2 regions of the Brevibacillus sp. AY1 genome follow, and region 1 is predicted to be linked to the other one. Evidence: riboswitches for the same ligand, from Rfam matches in the RefSeq annotation. Region 1 holds a riboswitch; the other holds the start of a gene.
The links. A riboswitch is a leader RNA that binds a small molecule or an ion and turns the genes downstream of it on or off. The one in region 1 is predicted to bind lysine.
Positions count from the first base shown of each region.

Region 2: linked by a shared signal. The riboswitch ahead of JZI27_RS11580 (aspartate kinase) and the one ahead of JZI27_RS23050 (transporter substrate-binding domain-containing protein) in region 1 are both predicted to bind lysine.

Region 1 covers NZ_JAFLPN010000055.1:9,086-16,977, reverse strand. Annotated here, with positions in the region: partial or broken gene JZI27_RS23080 (sodium/glutamate symporter) at 1-219, opposite strand, end outside; gene hutG (formimidoylglutamase) at 203-1,186, opposite strand; gene JZI27_RS23070 (LysR family transcriptional regulator) at 1,309-2,190, shown strand; gene JZI27_RS23065 (S4 domain-containing protein) at 2,491-2,772, shown strand; gene JZI27_RS23060 (amino acid ABC transporter ATP-binding protein) at 2,889-3,629, opposite strand; gene JZI27_RS23055 (amino acid ABC transporter permease) at 3,650-4,381, opposite strand; gene JZI27_RS23050 (transporter substrate-binding domain-containing protein) at 4,489-5,334, opposite strand; lysine riboswitch at 5,483-5,665, opposite strand; gene JZI27_RS23045 (heme-dependent oxidative N-demethylase family protein) at 5,884-6,831, shown strand; gene JZI27_RS23040 (dimethylamine monooxygenase subunit DmmA family protein) at 6,835-7,269, shown strand; gene JZI27_RS23035 (PDR/VanB family oxidoreductase) at 7,346-7,892, shown strand, end outside.
Region 2 covers NZ_JAFLPN010000011.1:76,760-84,651, forward strand. Annotated here, with positions in the region: gene JZI27_RS11555 (enoyl-CoA hydratase) at 1-276, shown strand, start outside; gene JZI27_RS11560 (electron transfer flavoprotein subunit beta/FixA family protein) at 369-1,136, shown strand; gene JZI27_RS11565 (electron transfer flavoprotein subunit alpha/FixB family protein) at 1,157-2,116, shown strand; gene trxA (thioredoxin) at 2,430-2,744, shown strand; gene uvrC (excinuclease ABC subunit UvrC) at 2,904-4,685, shown strand; lysine riboswitch at 4,770-4,957, shown strand; gene JZI27_RS11580 (aspartate kinase) at 5,168-6,409, shown strand; gene JZI27_RS11585 (DUF2507 domain-containing protein) at 6,463-6,915, opposite strand; gene JZI27_RS11590 (succinate dehydrogenase cytochrome b558 subunit) at 7,241-7,852, shown strand; gene sdhA (succinate dehydrogenase flavoprotein subunit) at 7,871-7,892, shown strand, end outside.

The DNA.
Region 1 (7,892 bases):
TTTGTCCGAACGCCGTTGCTGCACCGTGTCCACCTTCCATCGAGACAGCCCCTGCCATCATTCCAATCAAAGGAGGATGGCAAATATCAAACCACCAACTACGGGTGCCGGGATACAAAACCTTTGCAGAAATCCCGCTTTTTTGACCAGATATGTGCCCAATACGAGCAAGGCTACAGCAAGAAAAATCGTATTGACTTGATTAAGTGCTAATGTCATAGTTGTCTCCCCCTAGAAATCCCATGATGGCTTCATTCGTCAAGTAAGCACCTAATTTTACGGTTCTTCCATTTTCATCTAGTACCGGATTTACTTCGCATATATCAAAAGAAAGCGTTTTCTTTTGAGCGGTAACAGTGCGGATCAAGGAACGGACGAGCATTGGCGTCAATCCAAAAGGCGACGGAGCACTGACGCCTGGAGCAAAAGCGGCATTCAATACATCTGTGCAAAGCGTGAGCATCACGTGATCATGCTTCTCGATGAATTCGATCAATGCAGAAGTGATGTCATCCGGTGCTTCTGTCATCTCTTCCTCGTATAGATAACGGACACCCAGCTCGTCAGCTTTATCAAACAGTTCCTGTGTATTTCCGAAACGCTGGATGCCAAGCACAAAGTAACGGCTATTTTGATCGTTTTCTAGTATCTGCCTAAACATCGTTCCGGATGAAGGCTGCACTTCGTAAGAACGCAAATCAAAGTGAGCATCAATATTAATGATTCCTAGTGAAGCCTCTTGGCCGATATGCTTTCGGACGCCGAGGTAATGTCCGTACAGCGTTTCATGCCCTCCGCCCAAAATGATCGGGGTCACCGATTTGGCAAGGAGATCCGAGACTGCCTGACCCAGCTCTTCTTGAGCTTCTTCGAGTGCTTCCTTTTCACAACGAATATTCCCCACATCGAGGACACGCTTTCCTTCTGACTGTTTCCAGGGAAGGCTTGCAAGCGCTTGCCTCATAGCGTTCGGAGCTTTAGCTGCACCGAGTCTCCCTTGATTACGTCTCACTCCCTCGTCACATTCAAACCCGATAATGGCACATATTTGCTCCTTGGAAGTCTGCAATTGAGCCAAATCCATCGATTCTACTATCTGATGATAACGAAAGCTGCTTCTTCTTTCCGTATGATCAGTTCGACCGGTCCATACATCAGCTGAAACTTGTGTTGGCAACTTTTTCATCCTTTCTGAACCTTCTGAAGGTGATTTTGTTTTTTGATTATATACTGACAAATTTATTAATTCTAATATATAATTTAAATAAATTAATAGCTTCATGCTATAAATAAAGGTGGGTGATTCTCTTGGACATCAAGCAATTGCATTATTTTGTGACGGTCTCCGATCTGTTGAGCTACTCCAAAGCCGCACAAAAACTGCATATTTCGCAGCCCTCATTAAGCAATGCGATCAAAAATCTGGAACAAGAGATCGGCTCACCGTTACTAGAAAGAAATACCAGAAAGGTCGAACTGACTGACGCTGGTAAAATTTTATACAAGAAATCCGTACTGCTTCTCTCTCAGATGAACATGTTGAAAAAAGAGATGGAAGAGGTAAAGCAGATTGGCAGCGGTGAGCTGATCATTGGCATTATCGAGTCTGTAAAGCATTGGATTCCCAAAGTAATCCGGGAGTATCAGGGGCGTTTTCCTTCCATAAACATCAAGCTGATTGAAGTGCTGAGCGGAAAAGCCGTGAAGGAATCACTCCGAAAGTATCAAACTCACCTGCTCATAACAAACCAGTCCATCCATGAAGACGATATCGAGTCCATCCCTTTATACGATGAAAAATTAATCCTGGTGATGCACAGAGATCACCCACTGGCAAAAAAGGAATCTATTCGAATCGTGGAACTGGAAGGTGAACCCTTCATCATTAGTACGGAAGGGTTTCAGACCAGAGAAGATATTTTACGCGCCTTTTCACTCGAACACGTGACTCCGAGGATCAAATTTGAAATTGAGCGTTTTGAAACGGCTTTGACATTAGTGAGAGAAAATCTGGGAATTACCATCATCCCCGAAAATTATGTGTCTGAATTGACCGATGCTTCCATTGTTCGAAAAACGATTGCTTCCCCTGCATTGGATCGAACCATTTATTTGGCGTATATGAAAAATCGGTATATGGCTCCTGCGGTCCAGACTTTTTTGGAAACGATCCGCCGGAACTTTACTTGAGATCAAGCGACAAGCAGAAAAAGACCCGGAGATTCGCTCCGGAGATTCGCCCTTTGGGTGAGTCTTCTTCTTGGTTCACCCTGCAATACATTCAAATAGGCCTTCGCGTTCCTTTATCTTCTCGTGAGGTGAAGGACATGCATACCATCGAGCTTTATTGGACGCTGCTTACGGATACAGACATTCGTCGTCACAATTCTAACGAAAAAAACGTATACCGCTTCTTCATCTACAAATGTGAGAGGACATACGTGGAACAAAAAACTGGCCATATACAAGTCGTTCCGGGAACATGCCCGTGTGCTGGAAGAAGAGCTACCCATCGAGACGACGGGTCCAGAGTCCATCAACATCATAGACTGTCAGACGAGCGGGATCAAGGAAGTGAAGATCTTCATCGAACACGCTGACATTCGCTATCGCATGGATAAGCTGCTTGCCGGGCAGCTTGTAGGCTGGAGCCGAACACAAATCGTACAGTATATCAAATCGGGGCTTATCCGGTTGAATGACCGGTCCACAAAGCCTGGTACCGCCGTATGTACGAATGACTGCATCCGTATTTTGCTGGATTCTTTGTAGCGAAATGGCCACAAAAAAAACGCCAGACACACGCAAAATCCTGCGTTTATCTGACGTACTCGCAATCTGGCCGCGCAATGCCAAGCCCTTTGCATGTGTATATCTGCTTTGCAGCACTACGCCTGTTTCAACGTACGCGCCAAGAACTCTCTCGTCCGTTCCTGCGTCGGATGATTGAATATCTGATCTGGACTTCCCTCTTCTGCAATGACGCCTTTGTCCATAAACACGACACGATCAGAGACATCCTTCGCAAACTCCATCTCATGCGTAACAATCAGCATGGTGAGACCTGATCCGGCGAGCTCCTTCATGACCTTCAGCACTTCACCGACCATTTCCGGGTCGAGCGCAGACGTTGGTTCATCAAACAGCAGTACATCCGGGTCCATGGACAGCGCCCTGGCAATAGCCACCCGCTGCTTTTGTCCGCCAGATAGCTGTTTCGGTTTGGCGTTGATGTATTTGTCCATCCCGACGACCTGCAAATACTTCATCGCTACCTTCTCTGCCTCTTCCCTGGATCGCTTCAACACTTTTACTTGTCCCACCACGCAGTTATTCAAGACATTGTGGTTATTGAACAGGTTAAACTGCTGAAACACCATACCCAGATGTCTGCGGTAAGCAAAAACATCATGCTTCTCGTCCAAAATGTTATCGCCACGATAGATGATTTGACCGCCACTTGGTTTTTCCAAGAGATTGATGCAGCGAAGAAGGGTAGATTTCCCAGACCCCGAGGATCCGATAATCGTGACGACTTCCCCTTTGTTCACGGAAAAATTGATGTCCCGGAGTACCTGATGGGTTCCATAAGACTTGTTCAAATGCTGAATATCAATGATGGTGTCCATGATCACTCCTCCTTCCCCCATTATCGTGCTTCAAGTTGCTTGTCCGTCATCGTGTAATTCTCTGGTCCATCCAGCTTTCGTTCCAGATAACGAAGTACTCTGGAGACGATCACCGTCATGATTAAGTAAATCGCGCAAGCCACAAAGAACGTTTCAAAATACCGGAAGTTGTTCCCCGAGATCGATTTTGTAGTGAAATACAGCTCCGTTACGGAAATCACGTTCAGTACGGACGTATCCTTGATATTGATGACGAATTGATTCCCCGTTGCTGGCAGGATATTGCGAATGACCTGCGGCAAGACAACGTGAAACATCGTTTGCAGATGGTTCATCCCAATCGCTTGAGCGGCTTCGTATTGGCCTTTATCAACGGAAACAATGCCGCCGCGAACGATCTCTGCCATATAGGCTCCTGTATTGATGGACACGATAAAGACAGCGGCAAACAACCGATCGATATCCATGCCAAAGGCTAAAGCAGAACCATAATAGATCACCATCGCCTGCACGATCATCGGTGTTCCCCGGAAAAATTCAATATAAGTGGAGAATAGGGCATTTATCACTTTCAGACCGATTCGTTTGGCTCCACGTTCCGGAAGTGGAATCGTGCGGATCACCCCAGCCAATAGCCCGATCACTGCCCCCAATATAGTACCGATCAAAGCGATATACAGTGTGGTCCCCGCTCCGCGCAGGAACATGGGCCAGTTTTCAGAAAGTATTCTGACAATCCACTCGAAGCTCATGTTTGTCCTCCATTTCATCTTCCTTTTCTATGCTACTGTCTGCCTGGGAGGCTCTCAGGATCAGTTAAAACCGACTGCACGTGCATGCAGCCGGTTTCTCGACTCTGTTATTGTGCTGCTGGCTGATTCTTGATAGCTTCATCCATAATCTGGGTACGCTCATCTTCAGAGATGCCAGTCAGTGCTTCATTGATTTTTTGAGTCAATTCGCTGCCCTTTTGCACACCTACCGCGATTGCCGTATCATCTTCGGAGGTCTGGAAGCCGTCTTTGAATTCCACCATCACAAAGTTCGGATTCGCTGCTGCCGCACTCACCGCTTCAGGACGCTCAGAAACGTATCCATCAATTACGCCAGATTCCAGAGCAACGCGCATCGCAGGGAAGTTGTCCAGTGCCGGTTGCTGTTCCACACCTTCAATTTGGGGAATCACGGAATAGTGGAAGGTATTTAATTGTGCCGTTACTTTTGCTCCTTTAAAATCTTGGATCGAAGTCGCACCTTCATATTTACTGCCTTTTTTCACAACCATCACGAGGTTGGATTTGTAGTAATTGTCGGAGAAATCAATGGTCTCTTTACGCTCAGCAGTTGGAGACATGCCTGCGATGATGGCATCGATTTTGCCAGAGGTTAAAGCTGGAACCAGACCATCCCATTCTGTTTTCACGATGACCAACTCTTTACCCAAGCTTTCTGCAATTCTCTTCGCGATTTCTACATCGTAGCCACCCGCAAATTCGGAGCTGCCGTCGATTTTTACGGCACCATTGGAATCGTCCATTTGCGTCCAGTTGAATGGCGCATAACCTGCTTCAAGACCTACTTTAAAAGTCGAATCGCTTGCAGCTGCAGGCGCCTCTGCTGGGCTGCTGCTCGAGCTTGTACCGCACCCGGTTAATAGGATCATTGCTGATAGAAAGATAGCGAGAAATGATGATAGTTTTTTCAAGATTGTTCTCTCCTTTTGATTTTTCTGATGATGGTAGGATGACGCTACTAAGATCAACACATTCTTAGAGAAAAACGCAAAAAAGCGACCTGAGAAAGTCTCTGGCCGCACTATTTATATAGTCTTCCCATAAACCTCCCTTTAACCCAAATGAGATAGCTCAACTCAATAAATCGGGGAATTTATTGAGACAGTCCTGCAGCTCTTAACTGCAGACCCAGCAAGTAATACCGAGCATATTACAAGCTTCGGCGACATTTCCTTCTCCCTAGCCTCATCGTTTTCTCGAACTCCACTACGGACTGTTAAATATCGCGCCTCTACCTCACTGTAGAAAGTGAGGTCTTATTAAATTTGTTTATCAGTATACTATCTATCGGGAGAACCGTCAATAACGGAAGGTTTTGGAAAGCATATTCACAAGAAAAACATTTTACGAAACATACAATATGTATGAGGTTTCTTCGAAAAGAGTACAAACACACGGATTCTTTCGTTATAATAAAATGGTAGAATAATCTGAAAACGAAAGGAGGTACCCTCCACTCCATGTCCGACCAACTATCCCGTTTTCCTTACCCCTTCAATAGCGATACGTATCGCTACTCCAACAATTCGGTGCTTCTCGATCCACCGATTGCCATCGAGGTTACGCCGGAATACCTGGAGGAAATGACACTCAAGCGGTCGCTGCTAGCCAATCATCCCAACCGCTGCTATCAGTCACTCCCCCATACGATACCTGCACAATGGGAAATCGCAAGCCTTGTGCTGCATCATCTGCATGAAACCTATCCGGAGGACTTTTCCTTAACGAAAGAGGGAAATTCCTGGACGTTTTCCAACCACAAGCTCAATGAAACGCAGCAATTCGTCTTCGGAGATGTTTCGACGCTTCCCTGGGAGCCACTCGATTTCGTTGGCCGCCATGTGCAGGAGGATTTGATTCTGATGGGACAGCGAGACGGTGATTTATTTCTGGATGCAGGCCAGCTTTGTTTTCCAGCCAACTGGTCGCTCGAATTCAATCTGGGGATGAATTTCGTAGAGATTCACAGTCCGATTCCTGGATTCGCAAATGGGAACCTAGATGAGAAAATTCGCAACTTTATCATGAAGCTGGAGGTTGGCCAACCCTGGGTCCGAAGAAACTGGTCGCTTAATGCAGGCAAAAGGCTGGATGCTTCCCTCGAAACCTTTCACCAGTGGGGACAAATGCGCAAACAGGTCACAGCAGAAAATGCCGGAGAGACGGTGTACTTGCGTGTAGAGGTACAAAAGCTCTTCCGTTTGCCACGAAGCCACGCTGTTCTCTTTACGATCCACAGCTACTTGATCACCTTACATGAACTGGCTCAAAACCGGGCCTATCTGGAACAGCTGTACCATGTTCTGGTAGAGCTGCCCGCGTTTATTGCAGAATATAAAGGGATGAAGCTGTACAAGCAACAAGTCATTCAGTATTTGGAATATGAGCTGCAAAAAGAGAGGGGGTAAAGCATGCAAAAACAGCGATACCTGCTCTTGATGGATGAGACAGGTGAGTCTGCTTCTCATGATCTCAGAAACGAGCTTGCGGCAAGCAGCCTCCCAGTGGAAGTTCATCCTGTCACGTTGGAAAGCTTGCACCAGCCTGAATTGTCCGCACTGCTCTCCAGCCAATGGATCGGTACCTACCTCTATCTGCTTGTCTCATGGCCTCTTTTGGAGCCCTTGAGGCAACTGGCAGAGGACGCCGGATTTTCCGAACAAGAGATGGAATGTCACGGTTTCGGGCCGCACACCAGGCAGGTTTTTTGCTCTGCCTGTCAAAAGATGAACCAAACGGAAGACGAGACGGTCATTTCGTGCCATTTTTGCGGAGAGGAGCTAAGCGTGTCCGAGCATTATTCCAAGCGCTTGCAAGCATTCCTTGGTTACACCTCCATTCGATAATTCCACTTACCGTACCAATTGGCTCATTCCCCCTTTGGGAGCGTACTTCGAAATCAGATAGAATGGGATGGCTGTCATGCAACCGAAAATCCACGTGTTCGTCAAACAAATCATTCAAGAAACGCCTTCCGTGAAGCGATTTGTTCTCGTCTCCAAAGAAGATGCAGACTTGCCTGCCTTCAGTGCGGGCTCTCATATATCCACCTATTTGAATTCGGCTGCGGGAACTTTGGAACGACATTACTCCTTGGTCCAGGCACCCGCCATTACGGATCATTATGAGATCGCGGTTCAACTCCATGCACAATCGCGAGGCGGCTCTGCTTACTGGCATCATCAGGTCTCAGAGGGGACCGAGCTTTACATCAGCTATCCCAAAAATCATTTCCCGCTCAGCTTCCGTGCGAAGCATCACGTTTTTTATGCAGCAGGGATCGGCATTACCCCCTTCCTGTCGATGATGGCGGAGCTGGTCGCCCAGGGACGGAGCTTTGAGCTGCATTATGCAGCCAAGTCCCGGGAGATGTGCGCCTTTTATGAAACCTTGCAGAAAACCTATAGAGATTCCTGTCACTTATACCTTTCTGCTGACCCGGATTCATCACCGATGAAACCAGATGGTA
Region 2 (7,892 bases), on a different contig from region 1:
GGCGAGGAAGCGCTACGCATCGGCTTGGTCGAAGGCGTTTATCCAGCTGAGCAATTGCTTTCCGAAGCGAAAAAGCTTGCTGCAGCCATCTCGCAAAAAAGTGCAGTGACAGTGAGATTTGCCTTGGAGGCGATCCACTCATCCAGCACACTCTCCCATACAGAAGGGATGGACAAGGAAGCGGAGCTCTTCGGTAAGGCTTTTGCAACAGAAGACGTCAAAGAAGGCGTAGGCGCTTTTCTGGAAAAGCGGAAACCGCAATTTTCCGATCGTTAAATCCCATCGTTAACGATATATATGAAGAAGAGAAATGGCTTGCCTCATTAACCATTTCAAGGTAGCATCTCGACTAAGGAGGGGTTATTTGAATGAACATTTTAGTTGTGTTGAAACAGACATTTGACACAGAAGAGAAAATTGTGATTCAAGGTGGAAACATTTCTGAAGACGGTGTTGAATTTATCATTAATCCATACGATGAGTATGCTGTTGAAGAAGCGATCAAGCTGAAGGAAGAGCATGGTGGCGAGGTGACAGTGGTAAGCATCGGGCCGGATCGTGCTGAAAGCGCACTGCGTACCGCGCTGGCCATGGGAGCTGACAAGGCAGTTCTGGTGGATGACGAGTCCCTGTTTGGTGACGAGTTCACAACAGCGAAGGTTCTTGCAGCGGTTGCAAAAAAAGAAGGCTTTGACATCATTCTTGGCGGCCAAATGGCTGTAGATACAGGTGCCGGACAAGGTGGACCTCGTCTTGCTGAGGAGCTGGGCATCAACCACGTTTCAACTGCAGTAAAACTGGAGATTGATGGCACTTCCGTACGTGTCGAGCGGGATGTGGAAGGTGATCTGGAGGTTGTGGAAACCAGCCTTCCTGTATTGATCACAGCTCAACAAGGCTTGAACGAGCCGCGTTACCCTTCCCTGCCAGGGATCATGAAAGCAAAGAAAAAGCCTCTGGACCGTCTCTCTGCTGATGATCTCGGTCTGTCTGCCGATGAGGTAAAAGCGAAGACTGAGATTGTAGATCAAATTTTGCCGCCAACAAAACAGGCTGGGCGCATCTTGTCCGGTGATCTGGCTGCACAGGCGTCTGAATTGGTGCAACTGTTGCGCAACGAAGCGAAAGTGATCTAAGAGAGAGGGAGAGGATTTCCATGAAAAAAGTACTTGTATTGGCAGAGGTTCGCGACGGACAGCTGCGTAATGTATCGCTGGAAGCCCTTGCTGCAGCACAGATCATTGCAGAAGGTGGCGAAGTGGTCGCAGGCGTTTTTGGGGCAGGTGCAGCAGCTCACGCGGCGATTCTCGGCCAGCATGGAGCAGCTTCAGTCTACACGGCTGAGCACGAGGCATTGGCGCAGTACACACCTGATGCATATGCGCAAGCAGTTACACAATTGATCGAATTCGTGTCTCCAGATGCTGTTGTCTTGGGTCATACAGCAATCGGACGTGACGTTGCTCCTCGTGTTGCAGCTCGTCTCGGGTTCGGACTGGTTTCTGACGTAACAGGGGTGGAGGCAGGACCTGTTTTTGTTCGCCCGATTTACGCAGGGAAAGCCTTCCAAAAACGCAAGTTCAATGATGGAAAGGTGTTCATCACCATCCGTCCGAACAATATCGCAGTGGGAGAGGCAGACGCTTCGAAAACGGCTTCGGTTGTTCCGGTTGATTTGGAAATCAAGGATTTGCGTACAATTGTAAAAGAAGTTGTGAGCAAAACAAGCGGCAAAGTCGATTTGTCTGAAGCGAAGGTTATCATCTCCGGCGGTCGCGGAGTGAAAAGCGCAGAAGGCTTCCAGCCGTTGTATGAACTGGCTGAAGTTCTGGGTGCTGCAGTCGGCGCGTCTCGCGGTGCATGCGACGCGGATTACTGCGATTACTCCATGCAAATCGGTCAGACCGGAAAGGTAGTAACACCTGATTTGTACATCGCTTGCGGTATTTCTGGCGCCATTCAACACTTGGCTGGTATGTCCAGCTCGAAAATTATTGTGGCGATCAACAAGGATCCGGAAGCACCGATTTTCCAGATTGCAGATTATGGAATCGTCGGCGACTTGTTTGAAGTCGTGCCATTGCTTACAGCAGAGTTCAAAAAGGTTCTTGTTTAAACAAATAGAGAAGGAACATAACGTCCCGAAGCTCGGGGCGTTTTTTTGTCCGCGGATTCCTACCGCCGCTTTGATCGCATTGAACGTCGTGACGGTAATCATATGATCACGAGAGGGACATCCATCGTTTAAAGCAAACGGGGCAGTAAAGAACGAAAGAATCGGTGATGGACCGTTAGAATAACGCTTGGCAGGACACACTAACGGAAGAGTGCGGAAAGTGTCTGGCGCCGTAGTCATATTGATGCAGGGATGATATACTAAATGTGTGAGGTACTTTTTTCCGTAGGAAGAGATCAAGGAGGTAACTTTCATGGCTATCGTAAATGCATCTGATCAAAACTTTTCCCAAGAAATCGAGCAAGGAACTGTCCTTGTTGACTTTTGGGCACCTTGGTGCGGCCCTTGCAAAATGATTGCACCGGTGCTGGAGCAAATCGACAGCGAAGTGGGCTCCAAGCTCAAAATCGTAAAGGTAAACGTCGATGACAACCCAGAATCTGCAGGTCGTTTTGGCGTTATGTCTATCCCTACACTGATCGTGTTCAAGGATGGTCAACCTGTCGATAAAGTAATCGGCTTCCAACCAAAAGAAGCACTGATGGCGACAGTAGGCAAGCACCTGTAAGGTGACCGATCGGCCATAACGGAAGGCAGAAGCAGCATTTGCATGGATGTGCAAGTGCTGCTTTTCTTTTCCGGGTGATTCCGAACGCCTAATGATTTTCATCAGTTGGCAAACATGATACGATGATGCATGGAACGTATCTGGAAGGAGGGAGCAGCTTTGAACAGCTCCTTGAAAGACAAGTTAGGGGTCTTGCCTGAAAAGCCAGGCTGCTACCTGATGAAAAACGCTGTGGGAGAAATCATCTACGTGGGGAAGGCCAAAGTGCTGAAGAACCGCGTTCGTTCCTATTTTACAGGAAGCCATGATGGCAAGACGCAGCTTTTAGTGAGTGAAATTACAGATTTTGAATATATTGTCGTCTCCTCCGCGATTGAGGCCTTGATTCTGGAGTGCAATCTGATCAAACAGCACAATCCTCGTTACAATGTGATGCTTAAGGACGATAAAACGTACCCATACATCAAGATCACGAATGAAAAGCAACCTCGTTTGGAGATTACGCGCAAGGTATTAAAGGACAAGGCGCGTTACTTTGGACCCTATCCCAACGCTGGGGATGCAGGGGAAGTCAAAAAATTGCTGGATCGCCTGTATCCTTTGCGCAAGTGCAAAACGATGCCGAAGCAGGTATGTCTCTATTATCATCTGGGGCAGTGTCTGGCGCCCTGTGTGTACGACGTTTCTCAAGAGGAAAATCAGCGTCTGGTCGACGAGATCAGCCGTTTTCTTGACGGCGGACATGAAGAGATGAAAAAGCAGCTGACGGAAAAAATGCTTCACGCATCGGAGAACATGGATTTTGAGCGGGCGAAGGAATACCGCGACCAGATCAAGAGCATCGAAGCCGTGATGGAAAAACAGAAGATCACGATGGCTGATACGGTCGATCGCGATATTATCGGCTATGCAGTGGATAAAGGCTGGATGTGCATTCAGATCTTCTATATGAGGAAAGGGAAAATGATTGAGCGTCAGACGACCTCGTTCCCCTATTATGGCGATGAGGCAGAAGATTTTATGTCATATGTGAGCCAATTTTACTATGACAAGCAAAATGTTCTGCCCAAGGAGATATTATTGCCCGAGACCAGCGATCCCGATCTTCTGGCAGAGTGGCTAGGTGTGAAAGTCCATGCTCCCAAGCGCGGTAAAAAACGCGAGCTGGTGCAGATGGCGAGTGAAAACGCACGTATAGCTCTACAGGAAAAATTTGCGCTGATGTCCAAAGACGATGCCCGGACTATCCAAGCTGTTCACAATCTGGGGCATATTCTCGGGATCGGGACCCCACATCGGATCGAAGCGTTTGACAACTCGAATATTCAAGGGACAGAGCCTGTTTCCGCGATGGTTGTGTTTACGAATGGCCGCCCGGACAAGAAGGAATATCGCAAGTTCAAGATCAAGACCGTCGAAGGCCCCGATGATTACGGATCCATGCGTGAAGTGATCCGCCGCCGATACACGCGCCTGCTCAAGGAAAACCAGGAAATGCCTGATCTGATCGTGATCGATGGGGGAAAAGGTCAAATTAGCGCAGCGATGGATGTGCTGGAAAACGAATTGGGTCTGTACATTCCTGTTTGTGGCTTGGCGAAGGATGACAAGCACCGAACAGCCGAGCTGATGTATGGTGATCCGCCTGAAACGGTGGAGCTTAGACGGGACAGCTATGAATTTTACTTGCTGCAGCGAATCCAGGATGAGGTGCACCGGTTTGCGATTACCTTTCACCGGCAATCGCGTTCCAAGACGATGCTGTCCTCCCAGCTGGACGAGATTCCGGGCATTGGCGAAAAGAGACGCAAACAGTTATTTACGCATTTTGGCTCGTTGAAAAAAATGCGCGAGGCTAGCGTCGAAGACTTCCGCCAATTAGGGTTCGGAGATAAGCTGGCACGAGAGATCATTGCTCATCTGAGAAAGCTGGAAACATAATCCAGAATAAAAAGGAATTGAACTGCTACAAGCTCCATGATATAATCCCATTCAAACAGAATAGTTGGCCTCACTTCCCCAAAGGAGTGAGGTAGAGGCGCGAAAACCAAGAGTACCTCCCTGAGATCGGGTGTCTGTGAAGGGTATGGGAAAGGGGAATTCGCCGAAGTGTGAAGAGCGACCCGCTGCTTTTCATGCTGGGCTTGTGTTGAATAAACACAGGACTGTCATCCAGGCAATGTCCGGTTGCTGGATGGAGAGCTATCTCACGGTGTGTCAGTGTGAGTGATGACGGGATATATTCCGATGGTCATCCTTTACTGTCCGCGTGTATTGGGAAGGAGGAGCCGGTATGTCGAAATCATAGACAGCGACAGGTGAGATTCCTTGTTGGTGTCTTTTTTGTACATTTTATATAGAAAACACAGATAAAAAATAGAGAACGATATGGATATGGATACGAGAAAAAGGAGAGAAGTGCCGTGGGATTGATCGTGCAGAAATATGGTGGTACTTCTGTAGGTACCATTGAGCGAATTTTGCGAGTTGCTGATCGGATTATCGCAAATAAAGAAGAAGGTCACGACATGGTGATCATATTGTCCGCGATGGGCAAATCGACGGACGTGCTGGTCGATATGGCCAAGGAGATTACGCCCTATCCCTCAGAAAGAGAAATGGATATGCTCCTGAGCACAGGGGAACAGGTATCGATTGCCCTGCTCTCTATGGCCTTGCACCAAAAAGGCTACGACGCTATTTCGTTGACTGGCTGGCAAGCCGGGATCACGACGGAAGCCATTCACAGCCGTGCTAGGATCAAGGAAATTGACCCGACGCGCATTCGTGCGGAATTGAGCCGTGGTCGCGTCGTCATCGTAGCAGGTTTTCAAGGTATCAGCGACGAAGGCGAAATTACCACCCTGGGACGTGGCGGATCGGATACCTCTGCCGTGACTTTGGCGGCAAGCCTAAAGGCTGACAGATGCGAGATCTTTACAGATGTATCGGGGGTCTACACGGCTGATCCGCGTGTAGTTCCCGCTGCACGCAAGCTGGATCGCATCTCCTATGACGAGATGCTTGAGCTGGCGAATCTGGGGGCTGGTGTCCTCCACCCTCGTTCGGTCGAGGCAGCCAAAAAGTACAAGGTAAAACTGGTCGTCCGCTCCAGCTTTACATCGGAAGAAGGAACGTTCGTAGAGGAGGCTCCCCAAATGGAAACAGGAAGAGTAGTTAGTGGTGTAGCGCATGATGAAGAGGTGGCGAAGATCACGGTAGTTGGCATGCCGGCGAAGGTTGGAACGCTCTCTCGCCTCTTCAATACGCTGGCTGATCATCAGGTTAACGTAGACATCATTATCCAAAGCTCCTATGATGCGGATGTGACCAATATATCCTTTACGGTGGCGTCCGGCGATTTGAAGCATGCGCTGGATACGCTGGCTAAGAATCGGGAAATGCTTGGCTTTGATAAGATAGATCACGAGGAAGGCTTGACCAAAGTATCGATCGTAGGCGCTGGAATGGTGAACAATCCCGGCGTTGCTGCAGAAATGTTCCGCGTGCTTGCCGAACAGCAAATTACGATCAAGATGGTATCTACTTCCGATATCAAGGTATCTTGTGTCATACCTGCAGATTTGACTGACCTGGCCGTGCGCAGCTTACATACGGCATACGGACTGGATGTCGAACAAACGGCTGTCGTATACGGCTTGTAGAAACCTCCCCCCTCTTTATTGTGGAAGAGGGGGTTTTTTCAAGTCATAAGCAGCTAGAAGCACGCGCGAATGACCAAGCTTTTGCTCCCCTGCTCCTCGACTTCCATTTGTACCACTGTCTCCTTGCCCAGCCATTGCTCGATTGCTCCGGCGATCACTCCGCATTCCAATGAGAGGGAGCGGCTGAGACGTTCTGTGGACAGATGAGGGTAGATCGTGTGGGTGAGGCTGTAGCTGATATATTGCGGAGATTCCTCCAGCAGGTCGAGCTGCCCCAGTCCCAGTCTAATGAAGGGCAGGATGATTCCATTGGCCGATTGGATCGGAATCTTTCGTCCCATGTTCTTTCCCATCCAGTAGAGAATCGGACTTTCGCTTTCTCCAAGAAGGGTTTGGGTCAAAGTTTCGCGCAGCAAAAGATAGCCAAGATAGGGCATGTTCATCCTTTCCGCGTGGGCGATGGACGGAGCAGGAAACAAGGCTGCCAGTTGATCGGTTTCTTTCACTCTACTTCCCTCCTGTCTGTACTAGATTATGAGGGTCATGCGTGGTTCATGACACATTCATAGAGAAAAAGGACAGGATTTCAAATCGTTTGTTCTATCAATGGATTTAGTCTATTCATTGTCTTGACGCTCCCAACAGACAGGAGTACAATTGTTTTGGTCAATGTTTTGCCATTCTTTTTTTCGTATTCCGACACATTTTGTCAATTCAGGACAAAGAGTGTGACGGGCGTCCCGTCATGTCTAACGGATAAGGCAATGGGTTAGGATATGAGAGAAGGATCTAGTAAAAGAGCGTTAGATACATTGAAAGGGGGACCATTGTATGGCGAAAGGCCATAGCTTTCTCAGTCACAAGCTTCACTCTCTCTTAGGTTTGTTTCCCATCGGGCTGTTCTTGCTGTTCCACCTGACGGCAAACTATCAAGCAACCCGTGGACCAGAAGAATTCAATACGGCTGTAGGCCTCATTGAAAACGTTCCGTTTCTTCTGGTTCTTGAATTTGTTCTCATTTACATCCCGATCCTGTTCCATGCGGTCTACGGTCTTTACATTGCTTTCCAAGCGAAACAAAATGTAGGGAACTTCGGCTACCTCCGGAACCAATTGTTCCTGTGGCAACGGTTGACAGGTATCATTACGCTTATCTTCATCGTTTGGCACGTGTGGGAAACGCGCATCCAAAAAGCGCTGGGAGCAGAAGTGAATTTTGACATGATGGCTGACATACTTAGCAATCCTGCTATGATCGTGTTCTACGCGATCGGGATTGTAAGCACGACCTTCCACTTCTCGAACGGAATCTGGTCGTTCCTCGTACACTGGGGAATCACCGTTGGACCTCGTTCCCAACGGATTGCAACATACTTTACAATGGCAGTATTCGTAATCGTAACGTTCATCGGCTTGCGCGCGATGTCGGCGTTTATTTCATAGGGATAGGAGGACAAAGTCATGGCAAAAGGTAAACTGATCA